2 regions of the Kitasatospora sp. NPDC093102 genome follow, and region 2 is predicted to be linked to the other one. Evidence: riboswitches for the same ligand, from Rfam matches in the RefSeq annotation. Region 2 holds a riboswitch; the other holds the start of a gene.

Region 1 (7,772 bases), on a different contig from region 2:
GGGAGGTCGCGGCGGTGCCCGTGAACAAGAACCCGACGGTTCGGCAGCGAAGGCTGGCCCGAACGCTCAAAGAACTGCGAACAGGCGCTGATCTGACGATTGCCCAGTCGGCTCGACAACTTGCCTGCGCCGAGAGCAAGATCAGCCGTATCGAGGCAGCTCAGTCGGGCATTCGGTTGGTGGATCTCCGGCTGCTGCTCGACTTGTACGGGGTGGCGGATCCAACGGTTCGGGGTCGGTTGGAGGCCTTGGCGCGCGAAGGCCGCCTGCGCGGCTGGTGGGATCGATACTCGGACACGCTGTCGCCGCTCTACGCCGACTTCATCGCACTGGAATCCGATGCGTCAGACATGTACAGCATCCAGACGTTCCTGGTGCCGGGCCTGCTACAGACGGAGGACTACACGCGTGCGGTGGTCCGTGCGCAGATAGAGGATGCGACTTCGGAGCAGGTCGAGCGACTGACGAAGGTCCGTCAGGAACGGCGCGCTGTGCTGGCGCGGGAGGCACCGCTTCGGATGTGGGTCGTCTTGTCGGAATCCGTACTGAAGCACCGGATCGGCGGCTGCTCGGTCATGCGGGAGCAACTCGACTTCCTGGTGGTGAGTGCCGAACAGCCGAACATCAACATCCGGATCCTGCCGGAGGAGTCGGACGTTCATGCTGCGTTGTTCGGGCCTGTCGCCATCCTGAGCTTCCCCGAGGCGACAGAAACGGACGTTGTGTACGTCGACAGTCTGCTCAGCACGCTCTACATCGAGGAGCCGGAGGAAGTGTTCAAGTACACCAACCTGTTCCGCCGTGCACTGGCGGAGTCGCTGCCGCGTACCGAATCGATCGCACTCATCGAGCGTGCAAAGGACAAGATCTAGAAATGGTGAGTATGTTCCTGCCGTCCGCTTCTGCTGTCGGACTTGAGTGGCGTAAGTCGTCCTACTCGGGCGCGCAGAGCGACTGCATCGAGGTAGCCGACGTCGTGGCCGTCCCCGAACGTGAGTGGCGCAAGAGCAGCTATAGCGCCCAGGCGAACGAGTGCGTGGAGACCCGGCTGTTGATGGTGGGCGGGATGGCTGTTCGGGACTCGAAGGAGCCGGGTGGGCCGGCGCTGCTCTTCCCGGCGTATGCCTGGTCCTCGTTCCTCGTCGGGGTCAAGTCCGGGGAGTTTCCGACCGACTGAAACAACAGTGGTGCCCCGCACGGGCTGTGGCCGTGCGGGGCACCACTGTGTCCGTACTTCTTTTAGAAGTCGTCGTCGAAGGCGACCGAGCCCTCGACGGCCACCTGGTACGCCGACACGCGACGCTCGAAGAAGTTGGTCAGCTCCTGGACGTTCTGGAGCTCCATGAAGCCGAACGGGTTGGCCGAGCCGTACCGGATCGGCAGGCCGAGCCGCGCGAGGCGCTGGTCGGCCACAGCCTGGAGGTACTCGCGCATCGAGGCGGTGTTCATGCCGGGCAGGCCGTCACCGCACAGGTCCTGTGCGAACTGGAGCTCGGCCTCGACGGCCTCCTCCAGCATCTCCGTGACCTGCTTGGCCATCTCGTCGTCGAAGAGGTCGGGCTCCTCCTCGCGCACGGTGTCGACGACCGACATCGCGAAGTCCATGTGCATGGACTCGTCGCGGAACACCCAGTTGGTGCCGGTGGCCAGGCCGTGCAGCAGACCGCGCGACCGGAACCAGTACACGTACGCGAACGCGCCGTAGAAGAACAGGCCTTCGACACACGCCGCGAAGCAGATCAGGTTCAGGAGGAAAGCGCGGCGGTCCTCCTTCGTCTGCAGCGAGTCGATGTGGTCGACCGCGTTCATGTACTTGAAGCAGAACTGGGCCTTCTGGCGGATGGAGGGGATGTTCTCCACCGCGGCGAAGGCCGCGTTGCGGTCCTCCGGGTCGGGCAGGTAGGTGTCCAGCAGCGTCAGGTAGAACTGGACGTGCACGGCCTCCTCGAACAGCTGCCGACTCAGGTACAGCCGCGCCTCAGGGGAGTTGATGTGCTTGTAGAGGCTCAGCACCACGTTGTTGGAGACGATCGAGTCGCCCGTGGCGAAGAACGCGACCAGCCGGCCGATCAGGTGGCGCTCGCCCTCACTGAGCTTCGCCAGGTCGGCGACGTCGGAGTGCAGGTCCACCTCCTCGACGGTCCAGGTGTTCTTGATCGCGTCGCGGTACCGGTCGTAGAACGACGGGTAGCGCATCGGGCGCAGGGTCAGCTCGAAGCCGGGGTCGAGCAGCATCTTGCGGTCTTCAGGGGTGCTCACTGGCAGGCCTCGCAGGACTCGGGGTTCTCCAGGGAGCAGGCGATGGCGGCTTCCTGCTCCGGGGTGAGGGAGGGGGTGTTCACGGGCACCGGCGCGGCGGCACGGGCGGCACCCGGCGCGGCCTGGGCGATGCGGGTGGCCGGGCGCGAACGCAGGTAGTAGGTGGTCTTCAGACCGACCTTCCACGCGTAGGCGTACATCGAGCTGAGCTTGCCGATGGTCGGCGCCGCCATGAACAGGTTCAGGGACTGGCTCTGGTCCAGGTACGGCATGCGGGCGGCGGCCAGGTCGATCAGCGCGCGCTGCGGCAGCTCCCAGGCCGTCCGGTACAGCGAACGCACCTCGGACGGCAGCCAGTTCAGCTCCTGGACGGACCCGTTGGCGTCGCGCAGGGCGTCGCGGGTCTGCTGGTCCCAGACGCCGAGCTCCTTGAGCTCGCGCACCAGGTACGGGTTGACCTGGAGGAACTCGCCGGACAGCGTCTCGCGCTTGAACAGGTTGGACACCTGCGGCTCGATGCACTCGTACACGCCGGCGATGGACGCGATGGTCGCGGTCGGCGCGATGGCCAGCAGCAGCGAGTTGCGCAGGCCGGTCTCGGCGATCCGGGCGCGCAGCGCCGTCCAGCGGTCGGCCCACTGCGGGGCGGCGCTCGCGAAGTGGTCGATGTGCAGCTCGCCGCGGGCGGCGCGGGTCTCGCCGTACGCCTCGTGGCGGCCGAGCTGCTCGGCCAGGTCGGCGGAGCGCTCGTACGCGGTGAGCATGATGCGCTCGGCGATCAGCGTGGACAGCTGCTTCGCCTCGGCGGAGTCGAAGTCGATGCGCAGCTTGAAGAAGACGTCCTGGAGGCCCATCACGCCGAGGCCGACCGGCCGCCAGCGGGAGTTGGACGTCCCGGCCTCGGTGGTCGGGTAGAAGTTGATGTCCACCACACGGTCGAGGAAGGTCACGGCGGTGCGCACGGTGGCGTCCAGCCGCTCCCAGTCCATGGCGTTGATCAGGTCATCGGCACGGGCATCAAGAGCCACGTGGGCGCCGAGGTTGACCGAGCCCAGGTTGCAGACGGCGGTCTCGGAGTCGTCCGTGACCTCCAGGATCTCCGTGCACAGGTTGGAGGAGTGCACGGTGCGGCCCGGCAGCGCGGTCTGGTTGGCGGCGCGGTTGGAGGCGTCCTTGAAAGTCATCCAGCCGTTGCCGGTCTGCGCGAGGGTGCGCATCATACGGGCGTACAGGGTCTGCGCCGGGATGGTGCGGACGGCCTTGCCGGCCAGCTCGGCCTTGCGGTACGCCTCGTCGAAGTCGGCGCCCCACAGATCGACCAGCTCCGGCACGTCGGCCGGGGAGAACAGCGACCAGTCCTCGTTGGCGTTGACCCGGCGCATGAACTCGTCCGGGATCCAGTGCGCCAGGTTGAGGTTGTGGGTGCGGCGCGCCTCCTCGCCGGTGTTGTCGCGGAGCTCCAGGAACTCCTCGATGTCGGCGTGCCAGGTCTCCAGGTAGACGCAGGCCGCGCCCTTGCGGCGGCCGCCCTGGTTGACGGCGGCGACCGAGGAGTCGAGGGTGCGCAGGAACGGCACGATGCCGTTGGACTTGCCGTTGGTGCCGCGGATCAGGCTGCCGCGCGAGCGGATGCGCGAGTAGGACAGGCCGATGCCGCCGGCGTGCTTGGACAGCCGGGCGATCTGCGCGTAGCGGTTGTAGATCGAGTCCAGGTTGTCCAGCGGGGAGTCGAGCAGGTAGCAGCTCGACATCTGCGGGTGGCGGGTGCCGGAGTTGAAGAGCGTCGGCGAGGAGGTCAGGTACTCCAGGCGGCTCATCAGGCCGTACAGCTCGGCCACCTCGCGCACCGACTGCTCGCTGTCGCCGACCGCCAGGCCGCAGGCGACGCGGAGCAGGAAGTGCTGCGGGGTCTCGATCACCTTGCGGGTGATCGGGTGGCGCAGCAGGTAGCGGGACTGCACGGTGCGCAGGCCGAAGTACTCGAAGCGGTCGTCGCCCGCGGCGTCGACCAGCCCGTCCAGGGCGGCGGCGTGCTTGGCGACGAAGGCCGCGGTGGTGTCGCCGATCAGGCCCTCGGCGTGGCCGACGGCGATCGAGGCGGAGAAGGACACCGAGCCCTGGCTGGTCGCCTCGTCGACGATCTCCAGCGCGAGCAGGCGGGCGGCCAGCTTCGAGTACTGGGGGTCCTCGGCGATCATCGACGCGGCGGCGTCCACGGCCAGCCCGCGCAGCTCGGCGAAGTCCGAGCCGGCGTGGCGGCCGCGCAGCGCGGCGGCGGCGACATGGCCGGGGTCCACCTCGGTGAGGTCGGTGCTGCGGTCGGTGAGCAGCCGCAGCAGGGCGCCGCCGGGGTCGGAGACCGTCGGGTCGGTGAAGGCGGTACCGGAGCCCTGGGCGGGCAGGGTGGCTGAGGCGGCGATGGTCAAGGCGCTCTCTCCTGGCGGCGATCGGCGGCGGTGATCGGGGGCACCGGGCCGATCTGGGCAGGGGAGCACGGCGCGAACGCAGACGGCGTCGCGCGACGGTGACTCCCCGGCCCGCCCGCGAGGCCCGGAGGGGGTACTGCTGGTGCCGGCGCGGCCTCTGCGGGAGGGCCGTGGCGCACACTGTTCGGCAGGTCATCGGACTCGCGGGTACGGCTGCTGGAGCCGCCCGCACACCGCTGCGGGGCAGTCCCGGATTCGCACCGGGTTCCCCTGCATCGACAGCAGGAGTGAGCATACATGTAGTGCCGCCGGACTGCGGCGGCACCATATGTTGTGCCTGTCGTGTCGCGGATGTGCGTAGGCCGGGCGGCCGGTCAGTGCTTGAGATAGACCTTGTACGTACTCGAATCGCCGGTCGGCGACGTGAATTGGGCGACCAGCCGGTAGTGCCCGGCGACGGCCAGGGCCTCGCTCAGGGCCCGGTCGGTGGCCCTCGGCGCGGTGCTGTCGAGGACGACCATCGTGAACCAGCCGTCCCGGATCGCGGCCACGCTGCCGTCGTCGCCGTGATGCTCGACCCCGGCCCCGTCGCGGTACTCCGTGCCGGTGCGCGCGGAGACCCACTGCTCGGGCTTGGAGACGCTGCCGAGGTAGTACTCGGCGAGTCCGTCGACCTCGGTGAGGTAGCGGCCCTGGGGCTGCGTGTGGGCCCGCAGGACGGCCAGCAGGCGGCCGGAGTCGGGCCCGTTCTGGTAGCGCAGGGCGGACTGCTCCAGGCCGAGGGCGAGCAGGGCGACCCAGACCAGGATGCCCAGCTGGGGATGGCGGAAGTGGGCACCGACCAGCCGGGTCAGGCCGACCCCGGCGAGCGGGGCGGCGAGCAGCATGCCGTAGCCGAGGTGGCGGAACAACGCGCCGGAGGTGCCGGTCCACAGGTGGGCGGCGGGGATCAGCAGGGCCGTGACGGTCAGGGTGGCCCCGAGCAGGGCGCGCCGGCTCCGGGAGGTGGGGACGGCGTCCTTCTCCGGTGCGTCGTGCTCGTTCATCTGCTCGCGGCGCGCGTAGGCGATGGTGCCGGCCACCGCGAGGACGGTGAACAGGCCGGCCCACTGGAGCGTGCCGAGCAGGATCGAGCCGGTGGAGCCGGGGGCGTTGCCCTGCGAGGGCGACCATCCGGCGACCTTGCCCAGGGTGCCGAACGGCAGCAGCAGGACGAGGGTGCCGAGGGCCGCCAGCAGCGCGCGCACGGCGGCCGGGCCGGCCCGATGGTACGGCCGGGCGCAGGCGAAGGCGAGAGCGACCAGCGCGGGGACGGCGAAGGCCGCGGAGTAGGCCACGGCGCAGGCCAGTGCCGTGGGTGGGGCGGCGAGCAGGGCCATGGCCGGGTGGCGGCGGGCGGTGAACACCGTGGTCCAGGCCGCGACGGCGACCAGCAGGACGGCGAGGGACTCGGGCGCGGCGTAGAAGCCGACCACGACGGTGGACTGGAGGACGGCGTACACGGCTATGGCGCAGATGGCGACCCGCTCGTTGAACAGCCGCCTGGTCAGCGAGTACAGCAGCACCGTGGTCAGCAGCGCGAAGCCGAGGCTGAGCAGCCGGGTGCCCCAGATGCCGTTGGCGTCGGCGGCGGCGCCGGCCAGCGGCGGGTAGAGCCAGGGCGAGCCGTGCACCCGGTCGACCAGGTCGGTGGTGACCGGGGTGCCGTGCAGCAGGTGGGCCAGCTGCTGGCGCCCGACGACCATGGCGGCCGCCTCCTCGGGGTGCGCGGCGGCCAGCAGGCGCAGCGAGAGTGCGGCCTGGACGGTCAGGACGGCGCCCAGCAGGCCGCGGGCGATCCAGCGGCGGCGGGGGCTGGGGCCCGGGTCCCAGCCGATCGCGGGGACCTGCGGGATGGTGTACGGGGCCAGCTCGACGCCGTCGGGGTTGTCGACGGGCACGGGCGTACGGGGCTCCGGGCCGTCCGGCGGGGGGACGTCCGACACCGGGCCGGCGGGGTGCTTCGGGGTGGGGGAGAGGTCGCTGGTCATCATGGGTTCCGGATGTCGAAGCCGTAGCGGGGGGCGGACACCCGCTTCTTGAAGGCGGCGAGGGTGTCCGGAACGGTCTCGACCCGCCAGTCCGCCCGCTTGATCATGTTGAACCAGATGAAGCCGACGATGTCGTCGTGCGCCTCCATCCCGGAGAACAGCTGGTCGACGAAGGCCTGTTGGTGCCTGCCCTGCTCGGCGGCGGTCTCGCTGATGAAGAAGGGCTTGTTGCAGAAGGTGCGGATCTCGGCCATGGTCGGGCCGTACAGGGCCTCGAAGGTCTTGGGGCCGTCGTTGGTGAAGTAGCCGGTCATGCCGGCCCAGTCGACGTAGGTGTCGCCGGGGTAGTACGGCGCCAGGCGGGTGTTGGGCGCGGGGACGGTGATGTTGGGGCTCCAGACCCAGATCACGTTGGTGGCGCCGGCCTGGTCGAAGAGGTCGTGGACGTGGCGCCAGGCGGCCACGAAGTCCTGGGGGCTGGCGGCCTGGCGGCCCCACGGGTACCAGTCGCCGTTCATCTCGTGCGCGATGCTGATGGCGATCGGCAGGTTGAGCTTGGCGACGGCCTTGGCGACGCCGCGCACGTAGTCGTCGGTGTCGCCGGCCGCGATCGCGGCGAGCGAGGGCTCGTGCGGCTCCCAGGCCATGAAGGGCAGCGCGCCGGCCTCGTGGATCCGGCGCGCGCCGGCGGTGTCGAAGCCGCCCTTCCAATGGGCGTAGAACTCCAGGACGTTGGGCTGCTTGCCGATCGCGCCGCCGTAGCCGGGCAGCGCGTCCATCGTGGCGGGCACGCCGGGCAGGGCGGTGCCGAGGTACTTGTTCTTCGGCTTGAGCAGCGGCGTGACGTCGTACGGGACGCCGGCCGGCAGGGCCTTGGGCTGGGCGGCCTGCGTCGGCACCGCGGCGGCGGGGGGCGCGCCCGGGGTGCTGGCGGCGGCCGGGGCGGGCGCGGCGACGTCCTGCTGCATCGCGAAGCCCGGGTCCTCCGGGCCGCAGGCGGTGAGGAGCAGCAACCCGGCGGTCAGCAGCGGGAGCGCCAGCCGGCGACGGAGCCGGC
Region 2 (7,772 bases):
CTGGCCGCCCTGCACGTCGCACTGCGCGAGGCGATGCTGGAACGCAAGGGCATCCACCCCAACCTCGACTACCCCACGGGCCTCGCGTACCACCTGATGGGCTTCGACACTCCTGCCTTCACACCCATCTTCGTGATGAGCCGCGTCGCCGGCTGGACCGCCCACATCACCGAGCAACTCGCCCACAACGCCCTGATCCGCCCGCTGGCCTCCTACGACGGGCCGGATCAGCGGCCGGTGCCGGTCTCCCCGCCGGGGTGACCGGCAGGGCCGACCGGTCACCTCGGCGGGCGGCTCGCACCGTCACGGCCGTCGGCGACGACCGGGTAGGGCACCCTGGTGCGCCGGTCCGGGTCCACCACGAGCCGGCCACCGGCCGGCGGCCGGGCGCGCTGGGCACAGTCGGTGCGCTCGCAGATCCGGCAGCCCAGACCGATCGGCGTGGCAGCCTGCCGACCGTCCAGGGCGATGCCCTCGGCGTAGAGCCGAGCGCGACGGCGAACTCACCGCGTGGCGCGCGGTGGCCATAGCCGCCGTGCGCCACGGTGCGGGCGATCCAGAAGTACCGCTTCCCGTCCGACATTTCGGCGATCTGGGTGAGGATCCGGCCGGGCGCGGAGAAGGCCTCGTAGACCGTCCAGAGCGGGCAGGTGCCGCCGAGGCGGGAGAAGTGGAAATCGGTCGCGGACTGGCGCTTGGAGATGTTGCCCGCCCGGTCCGCGCGGAGGAAGGAGAACGGCACGCCCCGGCGCCCGGTGCGCTGGAGGGTGCTCAGCCGGTGGCAGACGGTTTCGAACCCAACACCGAACCGAGCCTGGAGGAGCTCGATGTCGTAGCGCAGTTCCTCGGCGGCAGCGTGGAAGGCGGAGTAGGGCATCAGCAGCGCGCCGGCGAAGTAGTTGGCGAGGCCGATCCTGGCCAGGTCGACGGCCTGGGGCGAGGTGAGACCCGGTCCGGCTGCCGCGACCAGCGCGTCCAGCAGCGGCCGATGCTCCAGCAACGCGAGCTGGGTGGCGAGTTGGAAGGCCCGCTGGCCGTCGGTCAGCCGGGGCGAGAGCCTCAGTGTGTCGCTCGCAGCGTCGAACCGGCGCATCTCCGCGTGCTGTCGGGGGTCGGTGTCGACGACACGCACCCCGTGCCGCTCCTGGAGGCGGCCCACGAGCGCGGCCGCCGTGCGGCCGGCCGTGACCGTCGCGAGGGCGGACGCGGTGCGTTCGGCCGCCTCGTCCAGGGAGGCGATGTGGTTGTGGTGCGCGTAGAAGAAGTCGCGCACCTCGTCATGGGGTTCGGCCCGCGCCAGCGCCGCGGATCCGGCGGGGTCCCCGAGTTCGGCGACCCTGGTGGCCGCTTCGCGGTACCGACGGTGCAGCGCGACCAGTGCCCGGGCCACATCCGGGTGGTTCCGGCTCACCTCCGCGATCTCCTCCGCCGCGACGGGGCCGCCGCACGCCTCGTCCGCGAGGGCGGCGCGCAGGTCGGTGGCGAGGCGTTCCTCGTCGGCCTCGGAGAAGAACTCCGGGTCCACGCCGAACACCTCGGCGATCCGCAGCAGCACGGCGGCGGTGAGCGGGCGCTGGCTGTGCTCGATCTGGTTGAGGTAGCTGGTCGAGATGCCGAGCTCGTGGGCCAGTTCGACCTGGTTCATGCCGTGCTCGCGACGGAGCCGGCGCAGCTTGGCGTGGGCGAAGATCTTGCGTCCGGCGGGACGTGCCATGGTGCGACGTGCTCCTCTGCTCTGCACCGGGGCGGGCACGGCGCGTGCCGCCGTGCCCGCCCCTTGTGATCCCGTACCGGCGCGTCAGCCGGCCAGTTCCTCGCGCAGCAGGCGGGCGGCGCCTACCAGGCTCTCCAGGGAGGCGCGGGTCTCCGGCCAGCCGCGGGTCTTCAGCCCGCAGTCCGGGTTGACCCAGAGCCGGTCGGCCGGGATCGCGGCGAGGCCGGCGCGCAGCAGGGACACGGCCTCCTCGGTGCTCGGGACGCGCGGGGAGTGGATGTCCCAGACGCCGGGGCCGACCTCGCGCGGGTAGCCCGCCTCGGCGAGTTCGTCGGCCACCTCCATGTGGGAGCGGGTGGCCTCCAGCGAGATGACGTCCGCGTCAAGCTCGTCGATCGCCTTCATGACGGCGCCGAACTCCGCGTAGCACATGTGGGTGTGGATCTGGGTGTCGGCCCGTACCCCGGAGGTGGCGAGGCGGAAGGCCTCGGTGGCCCACGTCAGGTACGCCGGGCGGTCGGCGGCCCGCAGGGGCAGGATCTCGCGAAGGGCCGGTTCGTCCACCTGGACGACGGCCGCGCCGGCGGCCTCCAGGTCGGTGACCTCGTCGCGCAGGGCGAGGGCCACCTGCCGGGCGGTGTCGGCGAGCGGCTGGTCGTCGCGGACGAAGGACCAGGCGAGCATGGTGACCGGGCCGGTGAGCATGCCCTTGACCGGACGGCCGGTCAGGCCTTGTGCGTAGCGGAACCAGTCGACGGTCATCGGGTGCGGGCGGGAGATGTCCCCGGCGAGGACCGGCGGGCGCACGTAGCGGGTGCCGTAGGACTGGACCCAGCCGTGCCGGGTGGCGAGGTAGCCGGTGAGCTGTTCGGCGAAGTACTGGACCATGTCGTTGCGCTCGGGCTCGCCGTGCACCAGGACGTCCAGGCCGGCCTTCTCCTGGTAGGCGATGACCTCGCGGACCTCGGCCTCCATCCGCTCCCGGTAGGCGACGAAGTCGATCCGTCCGGCCGTCAGGTCGGCTCGGGCGAGGCGCAGTTCGGTGGTCTGCGGGAAGGAGCCGATGGTGGTGGTCGGCAGCAGTGGCAGGCCGAGGCGGGCGCGCTGGGCCTCGGCCCGGACGGGGTAGGGCTGGGCGCGACGGGCGTCGTCCGCGGTGACGGCGGCGGCCCTGGTGCGCACGGCCGGGTCGCGGGTGATCGGGGAGGTGGCGCGGGAGGCGAGGTCGGCGCGGTTGGCGGCGAGCTCGGCGGTGATCGCGCCGGTGCCCTCGTGCAGGCCGCGGGCGAGCAGCGCCGCCTCGGCGGCCTTCTGCTTGGCGAACGCGAGCCAGCGGGCGATCTGCGGGTCGATGTCGCGTTCGAGGGTTGCGTCGATCGGCACGTGCAGCAGAGAGCAGGACGGCGCCACGTCCACGGTGTCCGCGAGGCCCAGGAGGGTGGCCAGGGTCGCCAGCGACTTCTCCAGGTCGTTGATCCAGATGTTGCGCCCGTCGATCACCCCCGCCACCAGCCGCTTGCCGGGCAGCCCGCCGACGGCGGCGAGGTCGTCGAGGTTGGCGGCGGCCGGGCCGGTGAAGTCCAGCGCCAGACCCTCGACCGGGGCCTTGGCGAGGACCGGCAGCGCGTCGCCGAGCCGGTCGTAGTAGCTCGCGACCAGCAGCTTGGGCCGCTGCGCGAGGCCGCCCAGTTCGCGGTAGGCGCGGGCGGCTGCGTTGAGCTCGGCCGGGGTGCGGTCCTGCACCAGGGCGGGCTCGTCCAGTTGCACCCAGGTGGCGCCGGCGGCCTTCAGGTCGGCGAGCAAGCGGGCGTAGACCGGCAGCAGCCGGTCCAGCAGGGTGATCGGCTGGAAGTCGGCTGCGGCGCCGGGCGCCGGCTTGGCGAGCAGCAGGTAGGTCACCGGCCCGACCAGCACCGGCCGGGCGTCATGGCCGAGTGCGAGGGCCTCCTTGAGCTCGGCGACGGCCTTGGCCGGGTTCGCGGCGAAGGCGGTGTCCGGGCCCAACTCCGGGACGAGGTAGTGGTAGTTGGTGTCGAACCACTTGGTCATCTCCAGCGGTGCGACGTCCTGGGTGCCGCGCGCCATCGCGAAGTAGCCGTCCAGCGGGTCAGCGTCGACTGCCTCCCGGTGGCGGGGAGGGATCGCACCGACGGCGACGGTGGTGTCCAGCACGTGGTCGTAGAGCGAGAAGTCACCGGTCGGGACCTCCTCGATGCCGGAGTCGGCGAGCTGCTGCCAGTTCCCGCGGCGCAGGTCTGCGGCCGTGGCCAGCAGCGCCTCGGCGGTGACCGAGCCCTTCCAGTACCCCTCGATCGCCTTCTTGAGCTCCCGGCCCCTGCCCTGGCGGGGGTAGCCGTACACGGTGGCGACGCTCGCCGCGGCTGCGGACTTCGTGGTCAAGGGACTCTCCTTCGCGAGTCTGTCTCCTCAAGTACCCGGGGACGGGACGAGGACGCGAAGGGATGACGAACCGGGCGGCGGCCGCCACGAAACGTACGGGGCCTGATCCGCCTGGTATGGTCGCCGACCCGCCCACGAGGTCACCGGATAGCCGCACGCGAACGGTCGCGTACGGGCAGTGGCAGGTCTTCGGACTCGCGGGCACGTCCAACCCCTGGAAGGCGGACACCTACTGGCCGTCGCTTCCCAGACCCGTCCCGGGCCCAGTGCGTATGACGGCGGTCGTTCCCACTCACCGCTGCGGGGCAGTCCCGGATTCCCACCGGGTTCCCTCTTGCGACGCGCCTGCCTGGCGGACAGGGCGAACCAGCTGCGCGGCCAGCTTAGGGGCAAAGGTCTTGGCCTGACGCGAAAATCACGGAACGTGTCCGAATGATGAGACCCCGCCTCGGCTCACGGGCCGACGGTCAGGTTCGCGGCGAGGCGTCCGGCGTGCGCGGCAGGGCAGCGCGGATGTCCGCGAGCAGTTCGGGCAGGCCTCGGCCCGGTCCCAGCCGGCCGTCCAGCCGCTCGATCTGGTCGGCGGGGATGCTCGCCAGCACCCGTTGGGCTTCGCCCAGGAGTTGCCGTTCCCGGTGGAGGTCGAGCTTCATCCTGGCGACCTGCGCCTGCGCCCCGCCCAGCTGGCGGCGTGCGGATTCGAGGCCGGCGTGCTGTTCCGGGGTCAGGACGACGACGTTGGCCCCGTTCAGCGTCATCGTCCGGTGCTTCGCGGGCTTGGGCACCATGGTTGGCCTTTCGGTTCAGGAGTGCGCCTGCCCCGTGGGCTGCGCGGCGGTTTGCGGCCCTACCGTGCCGTCCGGACCGTGCGGGGCCTCGAAATGCACCGTGGGCTCGAAGTTGGCGCGGCGGGCCGCGCGGCGGAAGACGGTCAGGACGGCCGGCCCGACGACGAGCAGGGCGGTCAGGGTGGTGACGGCCCGGCCGGTGTCCCAGCCGAGCGAAGTGGCGAGGTCGAAGAGCAGGTAGCGGTGCCACTGTTCGGTGAAGGGCAGGCCGGGGAGGTAGGCGATGGAGCTGTTCGGGTCGGTCGAGAACGGCCAGAAGGACAGGTTCAGCAGGAAGCCGAAAAGGTAGCCGGAGAAGGCCCCGTACACGGCCAGCATCGGAACTTCCCAGCCCCGCCGGGCCTTCGGCAGCAGCCCGGCGAGCATGCCGACGAAGGCGCAGCCGAACATCTGGTAAGGCATCCAGGGGCCGACTCCGCCGGTGAGCAAGGCTGAGGCGAACAGCGAGGTGCAGCCGAGGGTGAAGCCGAAGCCGGGGCCGAAGACGCGGCCCGCCAGGACGAGGGTGAAGAAGACCGTCTCCACTCCGGCGGTCCCGGCGCCGAGGGGCCGGAGTCCGGCGTTGACGGCCGACAGCACGCCGAGCATGGCGAGGGCCTTGGCGTCGATGCCGCCGGCCGAGATCTCCGCGATGACGACGGCGAGCACCAGGACGAGCAGCGCTCCGAAGATCAGCGGCGGGGCGTAGTTGGAACCGAACTTTCCGGGGGCGACGACGAACGGCCAGGTGAAGGCGACCAGGCCGATGAAGGCGGCCAGGGCGACGACGATGCGGGCCCGGCCGGGGATCCGGACGGCGGTCATCGGGTGGCCTCCGTCGCTTCCAGGGCCGCCCCGACCTGTCGTGTCGTCAGATAGGCGAGTGGGGCGAGGATCTTGGCGGCTTGCGGGGCGAACGTGGGCGAGGCGACGATGACCTCGGCGGTCGGTCCGTCGGCGACGATCTCGCCCTCGGCCATTACCACGACGCGGTCGGCGGCGGAGGCGACGAACTCGACGTCGTGGGTGGAGACGACGACCGTACGGCCTTCGGCGGCGAGGGCGTCCACGATGCCGGTGAGCGTCTCCTTCGCCTGGTAGTCGAGCCCTCGGGTGGGTTCGTCCAGCAGCACGACCCGTGGTGCGGCGGACAGTTGGATCGCCAGGACGAGGGCCAGCTTCTGCCCCTCGGAGAGGTCCCGGGGGTGGGTGTCGTCCGGGATCCCTGGGGCCAGGCGGTCGAGGATCTGCCGTGCGGTCGGCCCGCCGACGTCATCGGCTTCGAGGTCGCTCTGGGCGAGTTCCTGGGCGACCGTCTCCAGGTACAGCAGGTCGGTGGGGGTCTGCGGGACGAGCCCGACGAGCTGCCGGGCCCGGGCGGCGGGGAGGCGCTTGGGGTCCTCGGCCAGGCCGCCCCAGGCCCTGGTGACCTTCACTCTGCCGCCCTGGCGGGGCCCGGAGCCCTGGAGGGCCCACAGGAGCGAGGACTTGCCGGAGCCGTTGCGGCCCATCAGGGCGGTGACCTCGCCCGCGCTCAGTGCCAGGTCAACGTCCCGGACGGCTGCCACCGGCCCGTACCGGACGACCACTCCCTTCGCGTCCAGCACCGGTTCCCCCGCCACCGCTGCCCGGCGCGGCGGGGGAACCGGCACGTCGGTGAGCCGCTCCCGCAGCGGTGCGGCGGCGCGGCGGGCGTCCCGGACGGACAACGGCAAAGGCCGCCAGCCGGCCAGGCGACCGAGGTCGACGACGGGCGGCGCGATCGTGGTGTCCCGGAAGACCTCTGCGGGCGGCCCGTGCACGACCGTCCCGTCGCCGGGCAGGTAGGCGACCCGGTCTGCGTACTGGACGACCCGCTCCAGCCGGTGCTCGGCGAGCAGGACGGTGACGCCGAGGTCGTGGACCAGCCGGGTGATCGCGGCCAGCACCTCCTCGGCAGCGGTCGGGTCGAGCGCGGAGGTCGGTTCGTCCAGGACCAGGACGCGCGGGTGCGCGGTGAGCACGGAGCCGATGGCGACGCGCTGCTGCTGGCCGCCGGAGAGCTCGTGCAGGGCCCGGTGACGCAGGTCGGCCAGGCCCAGCAGGTCGAGGGTCTCCTCGACGCGCTTGCGCATCACGTCCGGTGGGATCGCCAACTGCTCCATGACGTAGGCCAGTTCCTCCTCCACGGTGTCGGTGGTGAAGCCGGCCAGGGGGTCCTGCCCGACCACGCCGACCACATCGGCGAGCTCGCGCGGGGGGTGGTGGGCGGTGTCCCGGCCATCCACGGTGACGCGGCCGCGCAGGGTGCCGCCGGTGAAGTGCGGCACCAGGCCGTTCACCGCGCCGAGCAGGGTGGACTTGCCGACGCCGGTGCGGCCGACCACGAGGCAGAGCTCGCCCTCCGGGATGTGCAGGTCGATGTCGCGCAGGACGGGCGTGGTCTCGCCGTCGTACACCACGCTCACCCGGTCGAATCGGATCACGTGCTCACCTCGGAGGTCGTGCGGTCGGTGCTGATGCTGCGGGTGCCGCGGCGCCTGAGGGGGGCGCCGGCGGGCACGGGCGTACGGCCGGGCGGTGGCGAGACGATTCCGGCTGCGCCCGCCAGCAGCAGGGCGAGCACCGGGACGAGCGGCAGTGTCGGCCAGGCCAGCGGGTAGAGGGAAGGGTTGAGGTCGGTGGCGTCGTAGCCGACGGTGGCGAACAGCAGCACGGCGGCGGTCACACCGCACCCGGCCACGCCCCACTCGGCGGCCCGCCAGCGGTCCGGCCGGTAGGTGGTGCGCCGCACCCGCCGCCCGCCGAGCAGTAGGCCCGTCACGCAGAGCACGGCACCCGCGAGGAAGGCC

The links. Region 2 has a riboswitch for cobalamin ahead of metE (5-methyltetrahydropteroyltriglutamate--homocysteine S-methyltransferase). Riboswitches for the same ligand answer to the same signal wherever they lie in the genome.
Region 1: linked by a shared signal. The riboswitch ahead of AB0O11_RS06710 (ribonucleoside-diphosphate reductase subunit alpha) and the one ahead of metE (5-methyltetrahydropteroyltriglutamate--homocysteine S-methyltransferase) in region 2 are both predicted to bind cobalamin.

The regions. Positions count from the first base shown of each region.
Region 1 is NZ_JBFBFA010000003.1:223,270-231,041, forward strand. Features, by position in the region: gene AB0O11_RS06695 (helix-turn-helix transcriptional regulator) at 21-872, shown strand; gene AB0O11_RS06700 (DUF397 domain-containing protein) at 884-1,177, shown strand; gene AB0O11_RS06705 (ribonucleotide-diphosphate reductase subunit beta) at 1,240-2,235, opposite strand; gene AB0O11_RS06710 (ribonucleoside-diphosphate reductase subunit alpha) at 2,256-4,661, opposite strand; cobalamin riboswitch at 4,854-5,013, opposite strand; gene AB0O11_RS06715 (glycosyltransferase family 39 protein) at 5,060-6,718, opposite strand; gene AB0O11_RS06720 (glycosyl hydrolase) at 6,715-7,772, opposite strand, start outside.
Region 2 is NZ_JBFBFA010000048.1:30,807-38,578, reverse strand. Features, by position in the region: gene AB0O11_RS34095 (bifunctional 2-methylcitrate synthase/citrate synthase) at 1-261, shown strand, start outside; partial or broken gene AB0O11_RS34090 (short-chain fatty acyl-CoA regulator family protein) at 279-1,714, opposite strand; gene metE (5-methyltetrahydropteroyltriglutamate--homocysteine S-methyltransferase) at 1,799-4,114, opposite strand; cobalamin riboswitch at 4,277-4,500, opposite strand; gene AB0O11_RS34080 (hypothetical protein) at 4,582-4,902, opposite strand; gene AB0O11_RS34075 (ECF transporter S component) at 4,918-5,766, opposite strand; gene AB0O11_RS34070 (ATP-binding cassette domain-containing protein) at 5,763-7,406, opposite strand; gene AB0O11_RS34065 (CbiQ family ECF transporter T component) at 7,403-7,772, opposite strand, start outside.